DNA from 4 places in the Bradyrhizobium sp. WSM471 genome. Region 1 is predicted to be linked to each of the others. Evidence: predicted binding sites of a transcription regulator. Region 1 holds the regulator's gene; each other region holds the start of a gene.

Region 1 (5,771 bases):
CTGTCGGGCGCGGAGGTCGCAACGCAAAGGTCGTTCTTCATGACGGCGGTGGTGCTGATCGCGGTGATGGTCGATCGCCGTGCCATCACCTTCCGCACGTTGGCTGTCGCCGCGCTGATCGTGCTGGCGGTCGCGCCGGAAGCGCTGGTGCATCCGAGTTTTCAGATGTCGTTTGCGGCAACGCTGGGGCTGGTGGCGCTGGTGCAGATCGGCATGCCCAATTTGTTTGCCTCGCCGGACCATTCGGCGACCGCGCGCATTGCGATGTGGGGTGGGCGCGAGATCGCGATGCTGTTCATGGCCTCGCTGATTGCGGGACTTGCGACTACGCCCTATGCCGCGTTCCATTTCCACCGTGTCACGCCGTTCGGCGTGCTCGCCAATCTCGGCGCGATGCCGGTGGTCTCGGCGCTGGTGATGCCGGCGGGACTGTTGGGGCTGCTTGCTGCGCCGTTCGGGCTGGACAGCGTGTTCTGGTGGCTGATGGGGATCGGCATCGAGTGGATGGTCGCGGTCTCCCGCTGGGTCGCGGCCTTGCCGGGCGCGGTCGGCCGCATCCCGGCGTTCGGGATCGCGCCGCTGATCGCGGCGAGCCTGGGAATCATCGTGCTGGGCTTGTTGCGCACGCCGCTGCGCTGGTCCGGCGCCCTGGTGCTGCTGGCAGCGATCCTCTGGGGACTGTCGGCGCGGCAGCCCGACATCCTGATTGCCGGGGATGGCGCGAGCGTCGCGGTGCGGGGCAGGGACGGATATCTGCACCTGATCAGGACCAACAAGGACAGCTTTCTGCTCAAGGAATGGCTCGCTGCCGACGCCGATCCGCGCGATGCCGGCAGAGCCTCGCTGGCCGATGGCGTGTCCTGTGACGAATCCGGCTGCGTGACGCCACTGGCCGACGGGAGGCTGGTCGCGCTGGCACTGCGCGTCGACGCTCTCGCGGACGATTGCAGTCGGGCCGCGCTGGTGGTGACGACACGTCCCACGCCGCCCGATTGCGCGGCGATGGTGGTCGATCGGCAGCGACTCGCCAGCCAGAGCGCGCTGGCGCTGACGCGGCGTGGTGACGGTTTTGTGGTTCAGACGGTAAGGGCGAGAGGCACGAGCCGCCCCTGGTTGCCGGCCGGCGCCGGTGAGGGTGATTTCGACGGCAGCCTTGCGCCGAAGGCGACCGCGCCCCGCATCAAGGACGCAACGCCGGCGGAGACCGACTTGCAGGCCGACGATTGATCTGATGGTGCGGAGCAATGCAGTGGGTTGGCGCATCCGCTCGGATTCGCCGGGCGCAAACCACACCTTCTCGCCGGCCACGGCCGGCGATGGCGATTCAATCCTGACCTCCGACCTCGTAGCCGGAGGGCGGCTGTGTCAGCCGATCGGCAGGTGCGTGACGGTCGGCTGCCTGTCGGCGATGATTTGCGCCTTGTTCTCGCGCTCGGTGACCGACTGAGTCACCGGCAGTTGCAGCACGGTCGCTCGCTGGCCTTCGACGAGCTGCGTCACCAGCACGTATTTGCCGTCGGGGAATTCGATCGCGTCATGATGGCGGTCGGGAACGTGCGGATCGATCTTGCCGAACTTGCCCACGCGGGAATTGATGGTGCGCGTCCAGATCCAGCGATTGTCGTAGCGGACGTCGTCGGCGAAGGCGAGCTCCGTTCCCGGCAGCAGGCAGACGGCAACAGACGGATCGGCTGCGGAGGCGAAGCCGCGCGTCGAGGTGCCGCGGAAGCTTGTCGTGACGATCGTCTCGCCGACTTCGGCGGGGCGCGACGCGACGGCATGCAGGCTGTAGTCACACATCGGGTGCTCCTCATGCTGGGATAGCAACCCGCGTCTCTCAATCGAGGCGCAGGCCTCTATCAGAGTTGAAGCACGAACGCTCTGCTTGGTTGTGGGCAAATCTGCGGCTGGTTTCTGCAGGCCGCGATCACATTATCTTTCCCGAATTCAATAGGAACAAAGCCCCTTGCGATGCATTCGGGAGGCGCATGCGCGAATATTGCCGGCTTGGCTGCAACGGTCGAACTTGACCGCTGGTCGCTGTTTCCTCGAACGCTCGAGCCGCGAAGCGGTGCTGTTTGAAGCGGTACCGCTTCGTCGGCGTCGCGAGGAGCCAGCGCCGGAGGAGGGGCCGGATAGTCTGTGCAGAACCAGAACGACTATCCAGCCGGAGCGGACGATCATCCGATCCAATCTCTGACCGGCGCTGCAGATCGGAAGCGCGCGAGGCGCCAAGCACTTCCGGTATGAAGCATTTCCGGTATCAGTACTTCCGGTAAAGCCCGATCAGCTTGCCCTGAATCTTCACCCGGTTGGGCGGCAGGATGCGGACCTCATAGGCTGCGTTGGCGGGCTCGAGCGCGATCGAGGCGCCGCGACGGCGGAAGCGCTTCAGCGTCGCTTCCTCGTCGTCGATCAGCGCCACCACGATGTCGCCGGTATCAGCGCTCTCGTTGCGCTGGATCAGCGCCATGTCGCCGTCGAGGATGCCGGCCTCGACCATGGAATCACCGCGTACTTCGAGCGCGTAATGCTCACCCGAGCCGAGCATGTCAGGCGGTACGCTGATGGTATGGCTGCGGGTCTGCAATGCCTCGATCGGCGTGCCGGCCGCGATGCGGCCCATCACCGGCACCGCGACGGGGCGTTCGCCCTCGTCCGCGGGCAGGCTGGAGCCCGCACGCACCTTGCCGAGATTGCCCTCGATGACGCTCGGGGTGAAGCCGCGGCGGCTGCCGGCGGCCGCCTGGAGCTCCGGCAGCTTGATGACTTCAATCGCACGGGCGCGGTTGGGCAGGCGTCGGATGAAGCCACGTTCCTCGAGCGCCGTGATCAGGCGATGGATGCCCGACTTCGAGCGCAGGTCGAGCGCATCCTTCATCTCGTCGAAGGAGGGCGGCACGCCGCTTTCCTTCAGACGTTCACTGATGAACCGCAGAAGCTCGTATTGTTTGCGCGTTAACATCTCGACCAAAGTCCCCCGGTTGATGTCGTCCGATTCCGAGACGCAGAATTCGGCCATAAGCCGCTACATGCTCGAAACAAATCATGAACGGACACTATATGTTCGATACATGTTCCGCAACTGCTTAATTTACCGTGAACAGGGCGAACTTCGCGGAACGCGCGTTGCGGGGGCGCTCAGACGGGGAGCCGCAACACTTCGCAAGCCGTGCCGGCTTCGGCCTTCGGCGCGAATGGTGCGCGCACGAGAAGTACCTGCGCTGCAGCGAGATTCGCAAGCAGCGAAGAGTCCTGATGATTGACGGGAAGAACGACGCGTGTGCCATCGTCACGCTCCTCCAGATGCGCCCGCAGATAGTCCTCGCGCTGGTCGTTGGCGCCGACGTCGCGGCCGAGCACGGCGCGTTCACGGCGATGGTGAATCACCGAACGGCCCGACAGGGCGCGAATCAGCGGCACCATGAACAGGAAAGCGCACACGTAGGACGACACGGGATTGCCCGGCAGGCCGATCACACCCATTGCGCCGAGTCGTCCGTGCATCATCGGCTTGCCTGGCCGCATCGCGATCTTCCAGAACGCCATCGCGATGCCTTCGTCCCGCAGCGCCTGCTGGACCAGATCGTGGTCGCCGACCGATGCGCCGCCGGTCGTGATCAGGATGTCGGCGCCGCTCTCGCGGGCGCGGCGGATGCCGGCGGTGGTCGCCTCCAGCGTGTCGGCGGCAATCCCGAGGTCGATGGTCTCGGCGCCCTCGCTGCGGGCGAGCGCGTGCAGGGCGTAGCCGTTGGAATAGACGATCTGGCCGTGGCCGGGCGTGGTGCCCGGCATCACCAGCTCGTCGCCAGTGGCGAGAATCGCGACCTTCGGTCGCCTGAAAACGGCAAGGTGCGGATGGTTCATCCCGGCGGCGAGCGCGAGGTCGCGCTCGGTGAGACGGCTTCCCTTGCGCAGGAGCACGTCGCCTTCGCGGAAATCGACGCCGGCGCGGCGGATGTGCCGTCCGGCGACCGCGGCTTCCTTGATCGTGATACGCTCGCTGGCGGCGACCGTGTCCTCCTGGATCACGACGGCGTCCGCGCCAGCGGGAACGACGCCGCCGGTGAAGATCCGCACGGCCTCGCCGGCGCCGACCGTCCCCGCGAACGGCCGGCCCGCCGCGACTTCGCCGATGACGGTGAGCTCCGAATCGATCGTCGCGGCATCGGCCGCGCGCACCGCGTAGCCGTCCATCGCGGACATCGCCTGCGGCGGCTGCGTGCGTCGCGCGGCGACGTCACGCGCGAGCACGCGATGGTAGGCCTCGTCGAGGGAAATCATGTCTTCCGGCAGCGGCTCTGCACCCGCCAGCACCGCGGCAAGCGCGTCGGAAACCGGCATCAAGGCCACGGCGAAAACTCCTGCTCGGCACGTTCGGGCGAATGTTCCGCAAGTCTTCTAGCCGAGCGCGGGCGCGGAGGCAAAAACGGGGCAGTCATCCCGCCGCTTCGCATTGTTCCGGAAGGCGGATCAAACGTGTCGCGGCATGATCCGAGGGAAGTGAGAGATCGGCAGGAGAGTGGTCATGGAAGCGACGAAAATCATGACAAGACGAGAGCGACGAGCGCCCCGGCCTGCATCGATCAGCTCCCTGCCTGCCCGGGAGTTACGTCGGGCGCCTTCGGCCCCTGGTCTTTGTCTGGCAGCGGATCGGCCTGGGATTTCAGGTCGGCGGCCTTGCTCACGAGCTTGGCGGAAAGGTCCGAGTCTGAAGTTGTCCTGGCGAATTCAAGGAGAAGAGAGGCCTGCCTAGTGAGGTAGTTTTTGCCCAACACGGTGATGCACCCGTTCGTAGAAGTCCCAACGGGCTGTAGACTCCTGAAGACGGTATTCTGTTCCGGGAACTCTGTATAAAAATGCACAAAGTGATTGGTTCCAAAATCTTTCGAATTAGTTCCGTCGGGCGCACCTTCCATGGGCTTCGCGCCGACGGATCGTCGTCAGATGCCCAATGCCTTCAACGCGTTCCCGACGTCACGCGGCGAGGTCACATGCACCGCCGTCAAGCCGCGCGCCCGCGCTCCCTCGATGTTTTCAGCAAGATCGTCGAAGAACACGATGCGCCCGGCGGGCACGCCGATCGCCGCAACGACGTGGTCGAAGGCTTCCGCATCCGGTTTGCGCAGGCCGATGCTGGACGACAAATAAAGCTCTCGGAAATGGCCGAGGAGGTCGGCATACTCCCTCGAGAAATGGTCCACGTGCGGCCGGTTGGTGTTGGAGAAAGCGTAAAGCGGCATCTGCTTCGCTGCCCGCGGCAGCAGCTCGGAGATCTCAGGCATTTCGCCGGCGAAGATCGCGTTCCAGCCTTCCAGGAACTGCGCGTCCGAAATGCCGATTCCGAGCGAGGCTCGCAATGAGGCGAAATAATCCTCATCGCTGATTTTCCCCATCTCGTGCAACCGATAGGCTTCGCTGTCCCGCACATAACGCGCGACGATGGCGTCGGGCTTGCAGCCGGCATGTCCCGCCCAGCAGGCGATCGCCTTGGAAAAATCGATATCGAGCACCACGCGGCCGAGATCGAACAGGAGCGCATCCGCAGCTCCGGGAGAGAGCGATTTCACCTGCATCCTTTCACTCAGTATCGATACGGCTCGTGGTCGAACAGCGGAAACGCGCTGAACACACTCGGCGCATTGGTTGCGGTCGCCTGGTGCAGGCAGGATTTGTTGACCTCGGCGAACGAGGTCGCACCCAGGAGGCCGAGGCAGCGCAGCACTTCATCTTCGAGCAGCTCCAGCATGCGCGCCACGCCGGCTTCGCCG
Region 2 (5,771 bases), 100 kb from region 1:
CGGTCAGCGAGTTGGGATTGCGCATGATCTCGGCGGGCGTGCCTTCGGCGATGATGTTGCCGCCATGCATGCCGGCGCCAGGCCCGATGTCGAGGACGTGGTCGGCGAGCAGGATCGCGTCCTCGTCATGCTCGACCACGATCACGGTGTTGCCGAGGTCGCGCAGGCGCTTCAGCGTATCGAGCAGGCGTGCGTTGTCGCGCTGGTGCAGTCCGATCGAGGGCTCGTCCAGCACGTAGAGCACGCCTGTTAGCCCCGAGCCGATCTGCGAGGCCAGGCGGATGCGCTGGCTCTCGCCGCCGGACAGCGTGCCGGAGGAGCGGGACAGCGTGAGATAGTTGAGGCCGACGTCGAGCAGGAAGGTGAGGCGCTCGCGGATCTCCTTGAGGATGCGGCCGGCGATCTCGTTCTGCTGGGTGTTCAGCGCCTCCGGCACGGTCTCGAACCACGCGCCGGCGCCCTTCACCGACATCTCGGAGATGTCGCCGATATGCTTGCCGCCGATCTTGACGCAGAGCGCCTCGGGCTTGAGCCGAAAGCCGTGGCACGCCTCGCAGGGCACGTCGTGGAAATACTTCGCCAGCTCCTCGCGCGCCCACTCGCTCTCGGTCTCGCGATAGCGGCGGTTGATGTTGGTGATGACGCCCTCGAACGGCTTCTTGGTGTCGTAGGAACGGACGCCATCCTCGTAGGAGAACTTGATCTCGTCCTCGCCGGAACCATGGAGAATCGCGTTCTGCGTCTTCTTGGGCAGATCCTTCCACTTGGTGGTCAGCGTGAACTTGTAGTGCTTGCCGAGCGCAGTCAGCGTCTGGATGTAATAGGGCGACGAGGATTTGGCCCAGGGCGCGATCGCGCCCTTGCCGATGGCGAGCTCCTTGTCGGGGATGACGAGGTCTTCGTCGACATGCTGCTCGACGCCGAGGCCGCCGCAGGCAGGGCAGGCGCCATAGGGATTGTTGAACGAGAACAGCCGGGGCTCGATCTCGGGGATGGTGAAACCGGACACCGGGCAGGCGAACTTTTCCGAGAACAGCATGCGCTCGGGTCCGCTCTTGTCGTGGATCTTTGCGGTCTTCTTTTTCTCTTCCGCGGGGGCTGCTGCAGCCGGCGCATCGGCGAATTCGATGACGGCAAGACCCTCGGCGAGCTTCAGCGCGGTCTCGAAGCTTTCGGCGAGGCGCTGACCGATGTCGGGGCGCACGACGATGCGGTCGACGACGACGTCGATGTCGTGCGGGAATTTCTTGTCTAGCGTCGGCGCTTCGGCGAGCTCGTGGAAGGCGCCGTCGATCTTGACGCGCTGAAAGCCCTTCTTGAGCCATTCGGCGAGCTCTTTGCGGTACTCGCCCTTGCGGCCGCGCACGACGGGCGCGAGCAGATAGAGCCGCGAGCCCTCGGGGAGCGCCAGCACGCGGTCGACCATCTGCGAGACGGTCTGGCTCTCGATCGGCAGGCCGGTGGCGGGCGAATAGGGCACGCCGACACGCGCCCACAGCAGGCGCATATAGTCGTAGATTTCGGTGACGGTGCCGACGGTGGAGCGCGGGTTCTTCGACGTCGTCTTCTGCTCGATCGAGATCGCCGGCGACAGGCCGTCGATCTGGTCGACGTCGGGCTTCTGCATCATCTCCAGGAACTGGCGGGCATAGGCCGACAGCGATTCGACGTAGCGGCGCTGGCCCTCGGCGTAGATGGTGTCGAACGCGAGCGAGGATTTGCCGGAGCCTGACAGCCCCGTGAACACCACCAGCTTGTCGCGGGGAATCTCGACGTCGACGTTCTTGAGGTTGTGCTCGCGCGCGCCACGGATCGTAATTGCGCGCAGGTGTGCTCCCGCGTTCTGTTGTTGGCGCTTCGCCTTGATCACTTCATCCATCCTGGTGGTCCTCAAGGAATCCAAAAGCGCGCGATCGCGCCAACGTAATAGGCGCGCTTCGCCCGGAACCGGGATCGGCGCCGATGGGTATGTGAGCGAACGTAGGAAGAACGGGGGCGGATTTCCAGTGGCGTTTGCGAATCGTCAACGGATTGTTGGCGCGCTGGCGGCATCTGGCAGGAGCGCGGCAGTCGAAACTCGAGGCGACGTGCCCGTCAAACAAAAAGGCCGGCGCAAGGCCGGCCTTTCGTAACGTGGATGCGTTGGAGCTAGGTACTGAACTCAGTACTTCGCGACCACCGGGCCCCCGAAGTGATAGTTCACGCCGACCTGCACGGTGTGGAGGTTGAGCGTTCCGGTCGGAATGGCGCCTCCGAAGTAGGTCTCGCCGCCGAGGCTGCGATAGAGGTATTCGCCCTTGACCGACCACTGCGGAGCGAAGAACGCCTCGACGCCCGCGCCGACGGTCCAGCCCGAGTGGAACTTGCTGTCGGAGACCGAGAGACCGCCCAGGGTGGCGGTGAGCTTGTTGTCGATCCAGGCGTAACCACCGGTGCCGTAGAACAGCACGTTGTTGACGGCCCAGCCGATGCGGCCGCGCACGGTGCCCATCGCGTCAGTCTTGGAGCTCAGCGAGGCGGGGATGCCACCGACGCCCGCAACGAAAACCGTACCAGCGGCCGAAGCGCTGACGTCTGCCCAGGCGCCATCGGCCTCGACGCCGAACACGACGTTGCCGGTCTGCCAGTTATAGCCGGCGGTGCCGCCGACGAAGCCGCCCTTCATCTTCGGGTCGGTCGAGGAATTTTCCCAAGCACCACCACCGACGATACCGAGGTAGAAGCCGGTCCAGTTGTAGACCGAAGCCATGGCCACCGGAGCCTTGGTGTAGGGGCGCGCCGCCAGATCAGCGGCCGAAGCCGGGGCAGCGAGAGCGAACAAACAGGCCGAAGCCAACCAAACCTTTTTCATTTTCAACTAATCCCAGTCCCAGTTTCTGATTGTGCCTTCCACGATCGGGAAGGGCATCGGACGCGGTGGTCCAACTGATGTCTCCATACACCAGTGAAGCCGCAAGTTGTGTCACTCAAAAGTCACACCATGTTTGAAACGTAATGGTTGTTGACTGACTATTCCGAGCTGGGAAGCACAGCAAAAAAGGCCGGCACAGGGCCGGCCTTTGATCTCAATGATATCAGAGGGATATCAGTACTTCGCGACGAGCGAGCCGCCCCAGTTGAAGTGATAGTTCACGCCCACCTTGATGGTGTGAACGGTGTCGGTCCATTCGGAGCGGTTGGTGACCACTGGAGAGTATTGGATCGTGCTCCTGCCGAAATCGATGTAGTTATACTCGACCTTGGCTGACCAGTTCGGAGCGAACATGTATTCAGCGCCTGCACCGACGGTCCAACCCCAGCGCCAGTCGTTCTGGACGAAGACGTTTCCGGGAACGCCGTCGTAGCGGTGCTGGATGTCACCGACCGCGGCACCGCCGCTGACGAACCAGAGCGCGGGGCCGGTCGAGTAGCCGAGACGGCCCTTGATGTCGCCGAAGCCACGAATCTTCGTGAAGTAGGTGTCGCCGAGGCCGGCGTTAATCTCGGCCGAACGGCCGCTGATGTCGGCCCAGTGATAGTCGCCTTCGATGCCGAACACGGCCGGACCGGACTGCCAATTGTAGCCGAACACCCCGCCGACGAAGCCGCCGCTCGTGTCATACCTCTGGCTGCCCGCGAAGATCGCTGTGTTCGGACCGTCGAAGAAGGTCTCGTCGCTACGACCCCAGCCGCCGCCTCCCTGCACACCGGCGTAGAAGCCGGTCCAGGTATAGATCGGTGCGGGCGCGGCCATTGGCGCCTTCGTGTAAGGACGCGCGGCCATGTCCGCCGCACTGGCCGGAGCCGACAGGCCCATCGCCACTGCACCGATTGCACCAATAAGAAGCTTATTCATTGCCAGTCTCCCCAGGTTCGTCCGCCTCTTAATGTCCCCGAAGCGGCTGATCAGGCGCGAGGCCCATATGAACTAAGTCGAAGGCAACCGTAGCTCTGCGGAGCGGCAGAGTCCGTCTCCGAAATGCAACAAGAACGGGGCAGTGCGAGTAGCCATAACTTGCTGAATGTTAAGTTCTTTCTTCCGTTTTTTGGAACCTACAAAGGTTCCAATCGACGCGTGCCTTCCCACAGGACATCGCCGATCGATCCCACACCTTCAGTGCTGTCATTCGCCAAGAACAAATCTGGAACGAGCCGGAGGTCGATGCTATATGTGGGGATAACCGGAGGGGTGACGGACTGATCGGCGTCCGCAAGCGTTCGGCGAGCGTATAGGGTCGCCTCAACAGGCACGGCGGAACGCGGGGAGCGGACCGGCCTTCTTGAATTCAATGGCATTCGGAGCGGAGAGCGGAGATGGCGGGAAGCGTCAACAAGGTCATTCTGGTTGGAAATCTCGGCAAGGATCCTGAAATCCGCCGCACCCAGGACGGGCGGCCGATTGCCAATCTGAGCGTCGCGACCTCGGAGACGTGGCGCGACAAAGCGACCGGCGAGCGCAAGGAAAAGACCGAGTGGCACCGCGTCGTGATCTTCAATGAAGGGCTCTGCAAGGTCGCCGAGCAGTATCTGAAGAAGGGCGCCAAGATTTACGTCGAGGGTGCGCTCCAGACCCGCAAATGGACCGACCAGAGCGGCGTCGAGAAGTACTCGACCGAAGTCGTGCTGCAGGGATTCAACTCCACCCTGACGATGCTGGACGGCCGTAGCGGCGGTGGGGGAGGCGGCAGCTTCGGCGACGAGCCGGGCGGCGATTTCGGCTCCTCCGGTCCAGTCAGCAGCGCGCCGCGGCGCCCCGTTGCGGCCGGCGGCGGTGGCCGCAACAGCGACATGGACGACGATATCCCGTTCTGAGCGATCACGTTCTGAGAACGCGGCGTCTCGATGCGGATGCGTCCGCCGGATCGGCGCCGCTTCTCATCTCGTGTCAGAAAATCCCACTAATCGGCAGGACGGGCTCGGGATTTCCGGGCCCGCTTCAGGTTTGGGGTGAGCTCGGATTGCGGCTTGGCAAATGCGCTGATGTGGCAAGCTCGCCGCGCGGTTTTCCCCGCGTCCCCGGCGATTTTGCAAGGCCGATGCGGGGGCCGTCCGCGACACCGCTCGCAAGGGCTTAAGTTGTTGGAAAAATAGGCGGAAAAAGCGCTTCCCAGAACGCCGCGAGGGTGGTTATCAGGGGCTCGATGCGCTATATGATTCCCAGATAAAACTTCACCGGATTTCCCCTTGGCTGACGACGACGACAAGCCCGGCGACCAGCCGGCGCAACCCTCGGATATTCGCCCCGTCTCCATCTTCGAGGAGATGAAGAAGTCCTATCTCGACTACGCCATGAGCGTGATCGTGGCGCGGGCGCTGCCTGACGCTCGCGACGGTCTGAAGCCGGTGCATCGCCGCATCCTGTACTCGATGAACGAGCAGGGGCACACGCCCGACAAGAAGTACGTCAAGTCCGCCCGCGTGGTCGGTGACGTCATCGGTAAATATCATCCGCATGGCGACCAGTCGATCTACGACGCCATGGTCCGGATGGCGCAGGACTTCTCCATGCGCGTGCCGCTGATCGACGGCCAGGGCAATTTCGGCTCGGTCGACGGCGATCCTCCGGCTGCCTATCGTTACACCGAAGCCCGATTGACGAAGGCGGCGCTGGCCCTGCTGGCCGACATCGACAAGGACACGGTCGATTTCCAGCCGAACTACGACAACAACGAGACCGAGCCGTCGGTCTTGCCGGCCAAGTTCCCGAACCTTCTCGTCAACGGCGCCGGCGGCATCGCGGTCGGCATGGCGACCAACATCCCGCCGCACAATCTCGGCGAAGTCATCGACGC
Region 3 (5,771 bases), 2.1 Mb from region 1:
ACGATGTGGATGAACGCCTCGTAGCAGGAGAAGAAGCCGTGCCGGCCCGTGAGCAGGTAGCCCTCCAGCCAGCCCTGGCAGAGGTGCTCGCTCAGGACTTCCATCACGCGTCCATCCTGGGCGAGGTGCACGTCGTAAGGTTCTGTCGGCTCCATCCAGACGCGTTCGGTGGCCTCGAACACCGCATCGAGCCGGTTTGACGCGGTCTCGTCCGGGCCCATGATGCGGAAGTTGCGGGCCCCGGCGTTGAGGCGGATGACGTCGCGCAGGAATTTGCCGAGCTCGCGGGTTGCCTCCGCCACGACGCCGCCCGGCTGAGGGACCTCGACGGCGAAGCTGCAGAAGTCCGGCAGCTTCAGCTCCTTCTTCAGAAGGCCGCCATTGGCGTGCGGATTGGCGCCCATGCGGCGATGGCCTTCGGGCGCGAGCGCCTGCAGCTCGGCAACGAGCGCGCCGTTCGCGTCGAACAGCCTTTCCGGCTCGTAGCTGCGCATCCAGTCTTCGAGAATCTTCAGATGCGCCGGGTTCTCGCGACAGTTCGCGACAGGTACCTGATGCGCACGCCAAAATCCCTCCACCTTCTTGCCGTCGACTTCCTTGGGGCCGGTCCAGCCCTTCGGGCTGCGCAGCACGATCATCGGCCAGCGCGGGCGTTCGACGCTCTTGCGGCCGTCGCGGGCGTGCTGCTGGATCGACCGGATGCTGACGAGCGCGACGTCGAGCGCGTCTGCCATGGTCCGGTGCATCAATTTGGGATCGTCGCCCTCGACGAACAGCGGCTCGTGGCCGAGCCCGCGGAAGAGATCGCGGATCTCGTCGTCGCGCATCCGCCCGAGCACGGTCGGATTGGCAATCTTGTATCCGTTGAGATGCAGGATCGGCAGCACCGCGCCGTCATGCGCGGGATTGAGGAACTTGTTGGAGTGCCAGGACGCCGCGAGCGGGCCGGTCTCGGCCTCGCCGTCGCCGACGACACAGGCGACGATCAGGTCGGGATTGTCGAAGGCCGCGCCATAGGCATGCACCAGCGCGTAACCGAGCTCGCCGCCTTCGTGGATCGAGCCCGGCGTTTCCGGCGCCGCGTGACTCGGGATGCCGCCGGGGAAGGAGAATTGCCTGAACAGCTTGCGCAAGCCCTCGGTATCGCGCGCGATATCGGGATAGATCTCGCTGTAGCTGCCTTCGAGATAGGTGTTGGCGACCATGCCGGGACCGCCGTGGCCGGGACCGCAGACATAGATCACGCTCAGGTCCAGCGCGCGGATGACGCGGTTGAGATGGGCATAAATGAAATTCAAACCGGGCGTCGTACCCCAATGGCCGAGCAAACGCGGCTTGATGTGCTCGGGCCGCAACGGCTCGCGCAGCAGCGGGTTGTCGAGAAGGTAGATCTGCCCGACGGAGAGATAGTTCGCGGCGCGCCAATAGCGATCGAGCAGATCGAGGTCGCTGCTCGCTGCGGCCAATTGTTGTTGATTTGTCATGTTCCTGCCGACCTTCACCCGGGATCGTCACCAACCGAGTTCCGGCGAGATCGATCCTCGGCAGCATCAAACGGGATCGCCGTGACGGCACTGTTGCGTGAGGTCAAAAGCGGGCGCGCGAAGTTTGGGCAGATCTACTGTGCATGGGGTTGTTTTCACGTTTTTTGTTTGCGTTCTTGATTTGTTCCTTTGGCGTGCTATCTTGTGTTCATGAGTCCAGCATCCTCTCATGCTCTCAAGCACCCGCCGGTCACGGCGCCCTCCGAGCCGGCGGGTGCGCCTTCTGACTTCCCTGAGCTGGCGGTCGCCATCGACCGCCAGCGCAGGCGAGGCCGGGGCGCGCAGTCCAACGCCAGCGGCCGGTTTGAGGCCGAGGCGCGCGTCACATTCGACGATGGCTGGCAGAGCCTTGAAGAACTGCCTCCGTTCAAGACCACGGTCGGGATCGACACCTCGCGCAAGGTGATCACCCGCAACGAATCTCCCGACATCGGCTTCGATCGCTCGATCAATCCCTACCGCGGCTGCGAGCACGGCTGCGTCTATTGCTTCGCGCGGCCGACGCATGCCTATCTCGGCCTGTCACCGGGGCTCGACTTCGAGTCGAAGCTGTTCGTGAAGCCCGAGGCGCCGGCGCTGCTCGAGAAAGAGCTTGCGGCGCCGGGCTACGAGCCGCGGATGATCGCGATCGGCACCAACACCGATCCCTATCAGCCGATCGAGCGCGAGCGCAAAATCATGCGCGGCATTCTGGAGGTGCTGGAGCGCGCCGGCCATCCCGTCGGGATCGTCACCAAGTCGGCGCTGGTGACCCGCGATATCGACATTCTTGCGCGCATGGCCAAGCGCAATCTCGCCAAGGTCGGGATCTCCGTGACCTCGCTCGATCCGAAACTGGCGCGCACCATGGAGCCGCGGGCGTCCACTCCGTCGAAGCGGCTGGAGGCGCTGAAGCAGCTTTCCGAGGCCGGCATTCCGACCACCGTCATGGTCGCGCCCGTCATCCCCGCGCTGAACGATTCCGAGATCGAGCGCATCCTGGATGCCGCCGCCCATGCCGGCGCCAAGGAGGCCTCCTATGTATTGCTGCGATTGCCGCTCGAGGTGCGCGATCTCTTTCGGGAATGGCTGATGGCGAACTATCCGGACCGCTATCGTCACGTCTTCACGCTGATCCGCGACATGCGCGGCGGCCGTGACTACGACCCGAAATGGGGCGAGCGCATGAAGGGCACCGGCCCGATGGCCTGGACCATCGGACGCCGCTTCGAGATCGCCTGCGACAGGCTCGGGCTGAACAAGCGGCGCTCCAAGCTGACGACGGATCATTTTGCCAAGCCAAAGCGGAACGGCGATCAGCTCAGCCTGTTCTGAGGGACGAAGTGAGAGAGGCGTCGCATGAGTCAGGAACTGCCGGCTCCAATCCCGCGACTTACCGTCATCACGCTGGGCGTGAACGACATCCGCACCAGTATTGCCTTTTACGACGCGCTTGGTTTCTCGCGCCGGCTCAAGGTGACCGGCGAGGCCGTGGCGTTCTATGACACCGGCGGTCCGGTGCTCGCGCTGTTTCCCTGGGATCAGCTCGCGGTCGACGCCAAATTGCCTGATCATCCGAGGCCATCGACGTTTGGCGGCATGACGCTCGCTTGGAACTGTCGCGCGCGTGAGGAGGTGGATGCGGTGCTGGCGTTCGCCGTCGCCAAGGGAGCCGCGCTGCTGAAGGCCGCGCATGAGACCGACTACGGCGGCTATTCCGGCTATTTCGCCGATCCTGACGGCCATCCCTGGGAAGTCGTGGTCGCGCCCGGCATTGAAGTCGGCGAGGACCGGCGGGTGCATCTGGCGGAATAGGGCAGCTGACTTGAATAACGGGAATTGTCCGAGGTTCCCGGTTGCGCAGGCCATGCCGCTTGCGCACGATCCCGGCCATGATTCGGGATCAATCCGCCAAGAAGCCGGCCAAAGGCGCGCCCAAGAAGGCTGCGCCCAAGAACGGGAAGGCTGCGCCTAAGAACGGGAGGGCTGCGCCCAATAAAATCGTCAAGGCGCTGGCCGGCGCCAAGGGCGCCATCATGGTCGCCCCGAGCTTCCGTCGCGAGCGCGCGCTGATCAAGCGCGGCGTCTGGCCGGTGGCGGGCTGCGATGAGGCCGGCCGCGGGCCGCTGGCCGGTCCTGTGGTGGCGGCGGCGGTGATTCTCGATCCCGACCGCATCCCGCGCGGCATCGACGATTCCAAGCGACTGACGGCCGAGGAGCGCGAAAGGCTGTTCGACAAGATCTGCGCCACCGCCCAGGTCTCGGTGGCCGTCGCCTCGCGCGCCCGCATCGACCGCGACAACATCCTGCGCGCCTCGCTATGGGCGCTGAAGCGCGCCGTGGTGGCGCTGCCCGAGCAGCCCCGGCACGTCTTCGTCGACGGCCGCGACCGGCTCGACACGGCATGCGATTGCGAGGCCGTGATCGGCGGCGACGGCATCGTCCTGTCGATCGCAGCGGCCTCGATCGTTGCCAAGGTAACGCGGGACCGCCTGATGTGCGCGCTGGCTCAGGACTGTCCCGGCTACGGTTTCGAGCAGCACAAGGGCTACGCCGTTCCCGAGCATCTCGAGGCGCTCAACCGCCTCGGCCCCACCGTCCACCACCGCAGCTTTTTCGCTCCCGTCGCTGCCGCCCGTGCCAAGCACATGCCCTGGACGGTCGAGCCGGCACAGGACCTGTTTGCAGTGACCGAGATCGAGCTGCAGGTGGACACGAGCCTGGAAGTCGACGCGTCGGCAAATCTCTAGACGAGACTCGGTTGCCACGACGCGCCGCGCCCTCTATCAAAATAGTCGTGAGCGAATAGGGCCGGCTGCACGGGTTGGCTGCATCTTTCGGACGTTGCATGCGGTTTACCTCCCTGGTCATCGAGCTCATTCGCGCGCGGCCGCGGCTGATCGTCTGGATCGCCGTGCTGCTCCAGGCGGCGATGTGGCTGTTCGTGGCGCTGGTGTTTTATCGCAGCCCGCCCGGCAGCCTCGCGACGCTGCTGGCCTTCGGCCGCGAATACCAGGTCGGGACCGATCTCGGCCCGCCCTTGCCGGTCTGGCTCGCCGACATCGCCTATCGCGCCGCCGGCGGTCACGTGTTCGGCGTCTACGTGCTGGCCGAGCTCTGCGGGATCGCGACGCTGATCACGCTCTATCACCTGTCCCGCGCGGTGGTCGGCCCCCAGCAGGCAGTGCTGGCCGTGCTGCTGACCATGACACTGCTGGCCTTCTCCTCGCCCGCACTCGACTTCGGCCCCCTAGTGCTGGCGCGGCCGCTCTGGGCGCTGCTGCTGCTGCATTCCTGGCAGATCATCGGGCAGCGCCGCGGCAACGCCTGGTTCGCCTGGTCGATCGAGGCCGGCCTCTTGCTGCTGACGACCCCGGCTGCGATCTTCCTGCTGCTGCTGATCGTCGTCTTCGCGCTCGCAACCGCGGACGGCCGCCGCACGTTGCGCGCATTCGACCCGCTGTTTGCGCTGGTGGTCGTCGCCGTGCTGGCGTTGCCCTATGCCGTCTGGCTGATGCGCGCAGAGGTGCTCGTCCTGCCGGCCTTGCCTGAGGTGGCCCAGCTCAATGCCCGCGCGCTGCACGCGGCCTGGCTGCTCGGGGGGCTCCTGTTCGGTGCGGCGGCGATCCCGGCGCTGACCGTCCTCAACACCGGCCTGTTCGTTCCCAAGAGCGAGGAGGCGCCGATCATCTACCGCCCGCCGGTCGAGCCGCTCGCGCGCAATTTCGTCTATTTCTTCGCGCTGGCGCCGGCGCTCGGCGCGGTGCTGATCTCGGGTCTGCTGGGCCTCGACGCCGTCGTCGGCGGCGCCGGCGTCGTGCTGGTGTTGTCGGGACTTGCCGTGGTCGTGGGGGCCGGCGATCTCATCGCGATGCGCCGCGCGAGGATGCTGCGGATGGTCTGGGCGGCCGCCGTCATCGCGCCCGCAATCGGCGTCGTGCTCGCCGTCCTGCTCCTACCGTGGACCGGTGCCAATGAGATCGCGACGTCGATGCCGGCGCGCGCGATTTCGGACTTCTTCGACGAGAGCTTTGCCCGCCGCACCAATCATCGCCTGCGCGCGGTCGCCGGCGAGACCCAGCTTGCGAGCTTGATCACGCTGCATTCCGGCCGGCCGCATCTCTTCATCGATGCCGAGCCTGCGCGTACGCCGTGGATCAATCAGGCCAAGTTCAGCGAGACCGGCGGCGTCGTGGTCTGGCGCGCCTCCGATACCGCCGGCACCCCGCCGCCAGACATTCTCGCGCG
Region 4 (5,771 bases), 1.4 Mb from region 1:
TCGCCGGCGTGCTGCTCGGAATGTTCCTCGGCGTCAGCTCCTACAGCGTCGGACCGCTGACCGCGAGCGCGTTCTCGATCGTCGTGCTAGGCGGCCTCGGCAGTGTCTCCGGCTCGCTGATCGCGGCGTTCGTGGTCGGCTATCTCGAAACGCTCACGGCCTATCTGGTCTCGCCGGCCTATCGCACCATTCCGGCGCTGCTGCTGCTCGTGTTCGTGATGTACATCCGGCCCCAGGGCCTTCTGGGGAGGCGCTGAGATGGCCGGCTTCTTTACGACACGCCTGTTCTTCATCTCGCTCGCGCTGGTCGTCATCGCGGCAACGCTTCCGCTCTACGTCTCCGGCTACGTGCTCGGGCTTCTCACCGTCGCCTTCTATTTCGGCGTGTTCGCGATGGCGTGGGACCTGCTGTTCGGGTTCGCCGGCGAGGTCAATTTCGGGCCGACCTTCCTGATCGGCGTCGGCGCCTACACCGCGGGCATCCTCAATGCCCAGTTCGGCTGGTCGGTTTACGCCTGCATCGTGCTCGGCGCGCTCGCCTCCGTCATCGCCGGCCTCGTGCTGGCGCTGCCGGCGCTCCGGGTGCGCGGACCGTATTTCGGCCTGACCACGCTGGTCGCGGTGCTGATGCTGCAGAATTTCATCGTGGTGTTCGCCGACCTCACCGGCGGCGAGATCGGCCTGACCATCCCCGACGTCATCACCATCAATGCCGGCGCCAATTACTGGATCGCCCTCGGCTTCATGACGATCTCGGCGGCCATTCTTTATGGCCTGTCGCAATCGCCTGTTGGCCTGGTGCTGCAAGCCAGCGGCCAGGACCCGGTGCAGGCCGGCGCGCTCGGCTTCAACATCGTCAAGCACAAACTCGCCGCCTTCATCGTCAGCGCGTTCTTTTCGGGGCTATCGGGGGCGCTGCTGGTGTTCTACTTCGGCACCGCCTCGGTCGGCACCGTCGTCGACGTGGCGGTCGGCGTCAACGTGATCGTGTCGGCCGTGCTCGGCGGCCGGCGCACCGTGCTTGGCGCGGCGCTGGGCGCGATCTTCCTGATCGTCGCTGGCGAGTTCTTAAGGCCCACCGGCGAGCTCGCGACCTTTATCGTTTCGGCCGTCGCGCTGCTCGTCGTGCTGTTCTTCCCCGGCGGCTTCCTCGGAGCGGCCCTCTCGCGTGAGGCGCGCTCGTGATGGATATGCGATCTTCAAACAGGGCCGTGCTCGAAGTCCGCGGCCTGACCAAGCGCTTCGGCGGACTGACGGCGGTGAAGAACCTCGGCTTCGAGGTCAATAGCGGCGAGATTTTTGGCCTGATCGGGCCGAACGGCTCGGGCAAGTCGACCGCAATGAAGAGCGTGATGGGCATCGAGCGCCCGACATCAGGCGAGGTGATCTTCGAGGGCGAGGACCTGGCCGGCCTTCCCGCGCACAAGATCGCGCGCAAGGGTTTTGGCATGGTGTTCCAGCATTCGCGGCCGCTGAACCGGCAGACCGTGCTGGAGAACATCATGGTCGCGCTGCTGCCGGACAGCCTGTTCATGCTGTTTCCGGACAAGGCGCTGGTCGAGCGCGCCAAATGGATCGCCGACCGCGTCGGGCTCGGCAGCGTGATGAACCGCCGCCCGCCGACGCTGCCCTTTGCCGACCTGCGCCGGCTCGAGCTCGCCAAGGCGATCGCGCGCGATCCGAAGGTCGTGCTGGTGGACGAGCCCTTTGCCGGGCTGACGCGCGCAGAAGTCGACGTTTTCTCCGACCTGATCCGCAGCTTTCGCGACGAGGGCCGCGCGGTGATGCTGGTCGACCACAACGTCAAAAGTGTCGCGGCGCTGGTCGACCGCGTGCTCGCGATGTATCTCGGCGAGGAGATCGTCACGGGCAAGGCCGATGACGTCATGAAGAACGAGACGGTGCGGCGGGTCTATCTCGGTGGCGCCATCGAGACCCATGCGCGACCCGAGACGAGCTTCAAGGACAAGGTGCCGCTGCTCCAGGTCGAGAATGTCAGCGTGTTCTACGGCAAGGCGCAGGCGCTGGAGAACGTCTCGATCCACGTCCATGAGGGCGAGTTCGTCTCGATCGTCGGCCTCAACGGGGCCGGCAAGACCACGTTGTTCAACACCATCTCTGGCTTCCTGCCTTATAGCGGCGAGATCGTGCGCAGCGGTGAGAAGCTGCGCGGCACGACGCCGGCGAAGATCGCCCGCAGCGGCCTCGTGCAGTGCCCGGAATCGCGCGAGCTGTTCGGCGAGATGAGCGTGCGTGAAAACCTCGATCTCGGCGGGCAACATCTGGCCGACGACAAGCGTGCGGTACAGCTCGCATGGCTGTTCGAGCTGTTCCCCATCCTGAAAGAGCGTCAGGGCCAGATGGCGCAAACACTCTCCGGCGGCGAGCAGCAGATGCTTGCGATCGGCCGTGCGCTGATGATGCAGCCGCAGATCCTGATCCTGGACGAGCCCACGCTGGGCCTCGCCCCCGTCATCCTCGAGCTCCTGTCCAAGGCCCTGGAGAAGCTGCGGCAGACGACGTCGATCACGGTGCTGCTCGGCGAGCAGAACGTGACCTTCGCGCTTCCGCATGCCGACCGCGTCTATGTGCTCGAACATGCAAGGATCGTCTGGGAAGGCGATCCGGGCCGCTTCGCCGCGGAGGCTGGCGCCGATTTTCTCTAGTTCGCGCATACCAACAACAAAAGAAGCAAAGGGAAACGACCATGCGACCATCGCCGAATTTGAGCAGCAGCTTCCTCCTCGCCTCCGCGCTGGCGCTGTGCCTCGCTGCTCCCGCCTACGCGCAGTCGAACGACCCGATCAAGATCGGCGTCATCGCCGAAGTGCAGTCGATTGCGGGTGCCGCGACGCCTGGCGGCGCGCAGATCGCCGCCGACGAGATCAACGCGAAGGGTGGCATTCTTGGCCGCAAGATCGAGATCGTGACCTACGACAACAAGAGCTCCTCGGCCGACTCGGTGCGTGCATTCCAGCGCGCGGTGAGCGAGGACAAGGTCTCCGCCGTGATCGCGAGCTACATCAGCGAGGTCGTTCTCGCGCTCGAACCCTGGGCGGCGCGGCTGAAGATGCCGCTGATCACCCCCGGCGCGGCCTCGAACGAGATCACCAAGGCGATCCATAACGACTATGAGAAGAACAAGTACACCTTCCACGGCTATCTGACCTCGGCCGCGCAAGCGCAGCTCGTCTGCGACGCCGCCAAGGATCTGCTGGTCGACAAGCTCAAGTTCAAGACGGTCGCGATCATGAGCGAGGACGCCGCCTGGACCAAGCCGCTCGACGTCGGCTACGAGGCCTGTCTTCCGAAAGCAGGCCTCAAGGTCGTCGAGCACGTGCGGTTCTCGCCTGACACCACCGACTTCACGCCGATCTTCAACAATATCGAGGCCAAGAAGCCGGACGTCATCGTTACCGGCATCTCGCATGTCGGCGTGCAGCCGACCGTGCAGTGGAAGAACCAGCAGGTGCCGGTCCCGATGTTCGGCATCAGCGCGCAGGCGCTGAGCCCGACCTTCTGGAAGGACACCAATGGTGCCGCCGACGGCGTCCCGTCGCTGGCGGTCGCAACGCCCGACGTCGCCGTGACCTCCAAGACGAAACCGTTCGCGGCGGCGTTCAAGGCCAAGTTCGGCTCGCCGCCGGCCTACACCGGCTACACTGCCTATGACGAGGTCTACTTCATCACGGAGGCGATCAAGCGCGCGGGCTCGACCGATCCCGACAAGATGGTCACTGAACTCGAAAAGACCGACTACGAGGGCACGATCGGCCGCATCCAGTTCTACGGCAAGGACGACGAGTTCACCCACGGCATCAAGTCGGGTCCGACGACCGTGTCAGGTCTGGTCTTCCAGTGGCAGGACTCCAAGCAGGTCGTGGTCTGGCCCGAGAAGATCGCGGAGGGCAAGCTCAAGTTTCCGAGTTTCGTGAAGCTGTCGCAGTAACCGGCCGAGCCCGCCACCGGGCTCGGTACTGGGCACCCATCACCCTGAAAGGCCCGTCGCTTCCATCGCGGCGGGCCTTCGTTTTGTGCAGAACGCAACGGGTACGCTGGCATCGGTGGACCCATCCTGCGATCCTGCCGTTAACCTCCTATGCGTGGGCCGGAGCAGCCAGATGGACGACCGACCAAGACAACCCGATGGCCTGATGCAGGATGACGGCTTCGTTCGCGTGCGAGGCGCGCGTGAGCACAACCTCAGGAACGTCGACGTCAGTATTCCGCGCAACGCCCTCGTCGTGTTCACGGGCGTATCGGGCTCCGGAAAATCATCGCTCGCCTTTGGGACGATCTACGCCGAGGCACAACGACGATATCTGGAATCGGTGTCGCCTTACGCGCGGCGTCTCTTCCACCAGATGCAGATCCCCGAAGTCGACGACATCGAAGGCCTGCCGCCCGCCGTCGCGCTCCAGCAGCAGCGCGGCGCGCCAACGACGAGGTCGTCCGTCGGCAGCGTGACGACCATCTCGAACCTGCTCAGGATGCTCTATTCCCGTGCCGGCGATTACCCGCGCGGACAAAAGATGCTCTATGCGGAATCATTCTCGCCGAACACGCCGGAAGGCGCCTGCCCGACCTGCCACGGCATCGGCAGGATGCTTGACGTCACCGAAAAATCGATGGTGCCCGACGACACCAGGACCATCCGCGAGCGCGCCGTCGCGGCCTGGCCCAGTGCCTGGCAGGGACAGAACCTCCGGGACATCCTGACAACGCTGGGCTACGATGTGGACAAGCCCTGGCGTGAGCTACCCAGGAAGGACCGCGACTGGATCCTGTTCACGGAGGAGCAGCCGACCGTTCCCGTCTATGCCGGTTACACTGCGGCCGAGGTCAAACGGGCCCTGCGCCGCAAGGAGGAGCCGAGCTATCAGGGTACGTTCACCGGCGCCAAGCGCTACGTGATGCAGACCTATGCCAAGTCCGAGAGTGCGATGATGAAGCGCCGCGTCGCGCAATTCATGATCACCCAGGACTGCCCGACCTGCCACGGCACGCGTTTGAAGCCTGAGGCGCTCAAGGTCAAGTTTGCCGGCCTCAACATCGCCGAGATGTCGCATCTGCCGCTCAAGCAACTGCAAGTGGTGGTCAGGCCGTTCGCGAAAGCCTCGAGCGACAGGTCGGAAAAGGCGGTCGTGGCAAGGCGCATCTGCGAGGATTTGTCGGCGCGGCTGGCCGTCCTGCTCGACCTCGGGCTTGGCTATCTCGCCTGCGAGCGCAGCACGCCGACGCTGTCGCCGGGCGAGTTGCAGCGCTTGCGTCTGGCGACGCAGGTCCGCTCGAACCTGTTCGGCGTCGTCTATGTGCTCGACGAACCGTCCGCAGGCTTGCATCCCGCCGACACCGAGGCGCTGCTGCGGGCGCTGGACCGGCTGAAACACGCAGGCAATTCGATCTTCGTGGTCGAGCACGAGATCGAGGTAATCAGGCATGCCGACTGGCTGGTGGACGTCGGGCCGGATGCCGGCGAAGGCGGCGGGAACATCCTCTATAGTGGACCGCCCGCAGGGCTCAGTCAGGTCGCGCAATCCCGAACCGCCCATTATCTCGCCCATCCACGAAAGCCGCTGCCGACGGTGCGCCGCGAACCGAAGGCGCATCTGAAAGTCCGGGGTGTGACCCGCAACAATCTTCGCGGCCTCGACGTCGATGTCCCGCTCGGGGTTCTCGCCAGCGTGACCGGCGTGTCGGGCTCGGGCAAATCGAGCCTGATCAGCCAATTCCTCGTCGATGCCGTGGCGGAGCATCTCGGCCATACACGG

What was found. The regulator LexA, encoded in region 1, represses DNA repair genes until DNA is damaged. The targets are predictions, from matches to a motif close to TGTTCNNNNTGTGTTCNG.
Region 2: a site for LexA is predicted at 4,112-4,129, ahead of BRA471DRAFT_RS20335 (single-stranded DNA-binding protein). Genes of this name have one in related genera too.
Region 3: a site for LexA is predicted at 1,656-1,673, ahead of BRA471DRAFT_RS11115 (PA0069 family radical SAM protein). Genes of this name have one in related genera too.
Region 4: a site for LexA is predicted at 4,038-4,055, ahead of uvrA (excinuclease ABC subunit UvrA). Genes of this name have one in related genera too.

The regions. Positions count from the first base shown of each region.
Region 1 is NZ_CM001442.1:4,663,982-4,669,752, reverse strand. Features, by position in the region: gene BRA471DRAFT_RS20805 (ComEC/Rec2 family competence protein) at 1-1,227, shown strand, start outside; gene BRA471DRAFT_RS20800 (hypothetical protein) at 1,366-1,800, opposite strand; gene lexA (transcriptional repressor LexA) at 2,264-2,965, opposite strand; gene glp (gephyrin-like molybdotransferase Glp) at 3,142-4,353, opposite strand; gene BRA471DRAFT_RS20780 (HAD family phosphatase) at 4,944-5,576, opposite strand; gene BRA471DRAFT_RS20775 (alpha-hydroxy acid oxidase) at 5,585-5,771, opposite strand, start outside.
Region 2 is NZ_CM001442.1:4,561,280-4,567,050, reverse strand. Features, by position in the region: gene uvrA (excinuclease ABC subunit UvrA) at 1-1,879, opposite strand, end outside; gene BRA471DRAFT_RS20345 (outer membrane protein) at 2,162-2,851, opposite strand; gene BRA471DRAFT_RS20340 (outer membrane protein) at 3,086-3,835, opposite strand; gene BRA471DRAFT_RS20335 (single-stranded DNA-binding protein) at 4,294-4,791, shown strand; gene gyrA (DNA gyrase subunit A) at 5,164-5,771, shown strand, end outside.
Region 3 is NZ_CM001442.1:2,578,211-2,583,981, forward strand. Features, by position in the region: gene BRA471DRAFT_RS11110 (phosphoketolase) at 1-1,484, opposite strand, end outside; gene BRA471DRAFT_RS11115 (PA0069 family radical SAM protein) at 1,695-2,858, shown strand; gene BRA471DRAFT_RS11120 (VOC family protein) at 2,883-3,338, shown strand; gene BRA471DRAFT_RS11125 (ribonuclease HII) at 3,416-4,273, shown strand; gene BRA471DRAFT_RS11130 (glycosyltransferase family 39 protein) at 4,372-5,771, shown strand, end outside.
Region 4 is NZ_CM001442.1:6,016,936-6,022,706, forward strand. Features, by position in the region: gene BRA471DRAFT_RS27380 (branched-chain amino acid ABC transporter permease) at 1-257, shown strand, start outside; gene BRA471DRAFT_RS27385 (branched-chain amino acid ABC transporter permease) at 259-1,185, shown strand; gene BRA471DRAFT_RS27390 (ATP-binding cassette domain-containing protein) at 1,185-2,666, shown strand; gene BRA471DRAFT_RS27395 (ABC transporter substrate-binding protein) at 2,708-3,949, shown strand; gene uvrA (excinuclease ABC subunit UvrA) at 4,122-5,771, shown strand, end outside.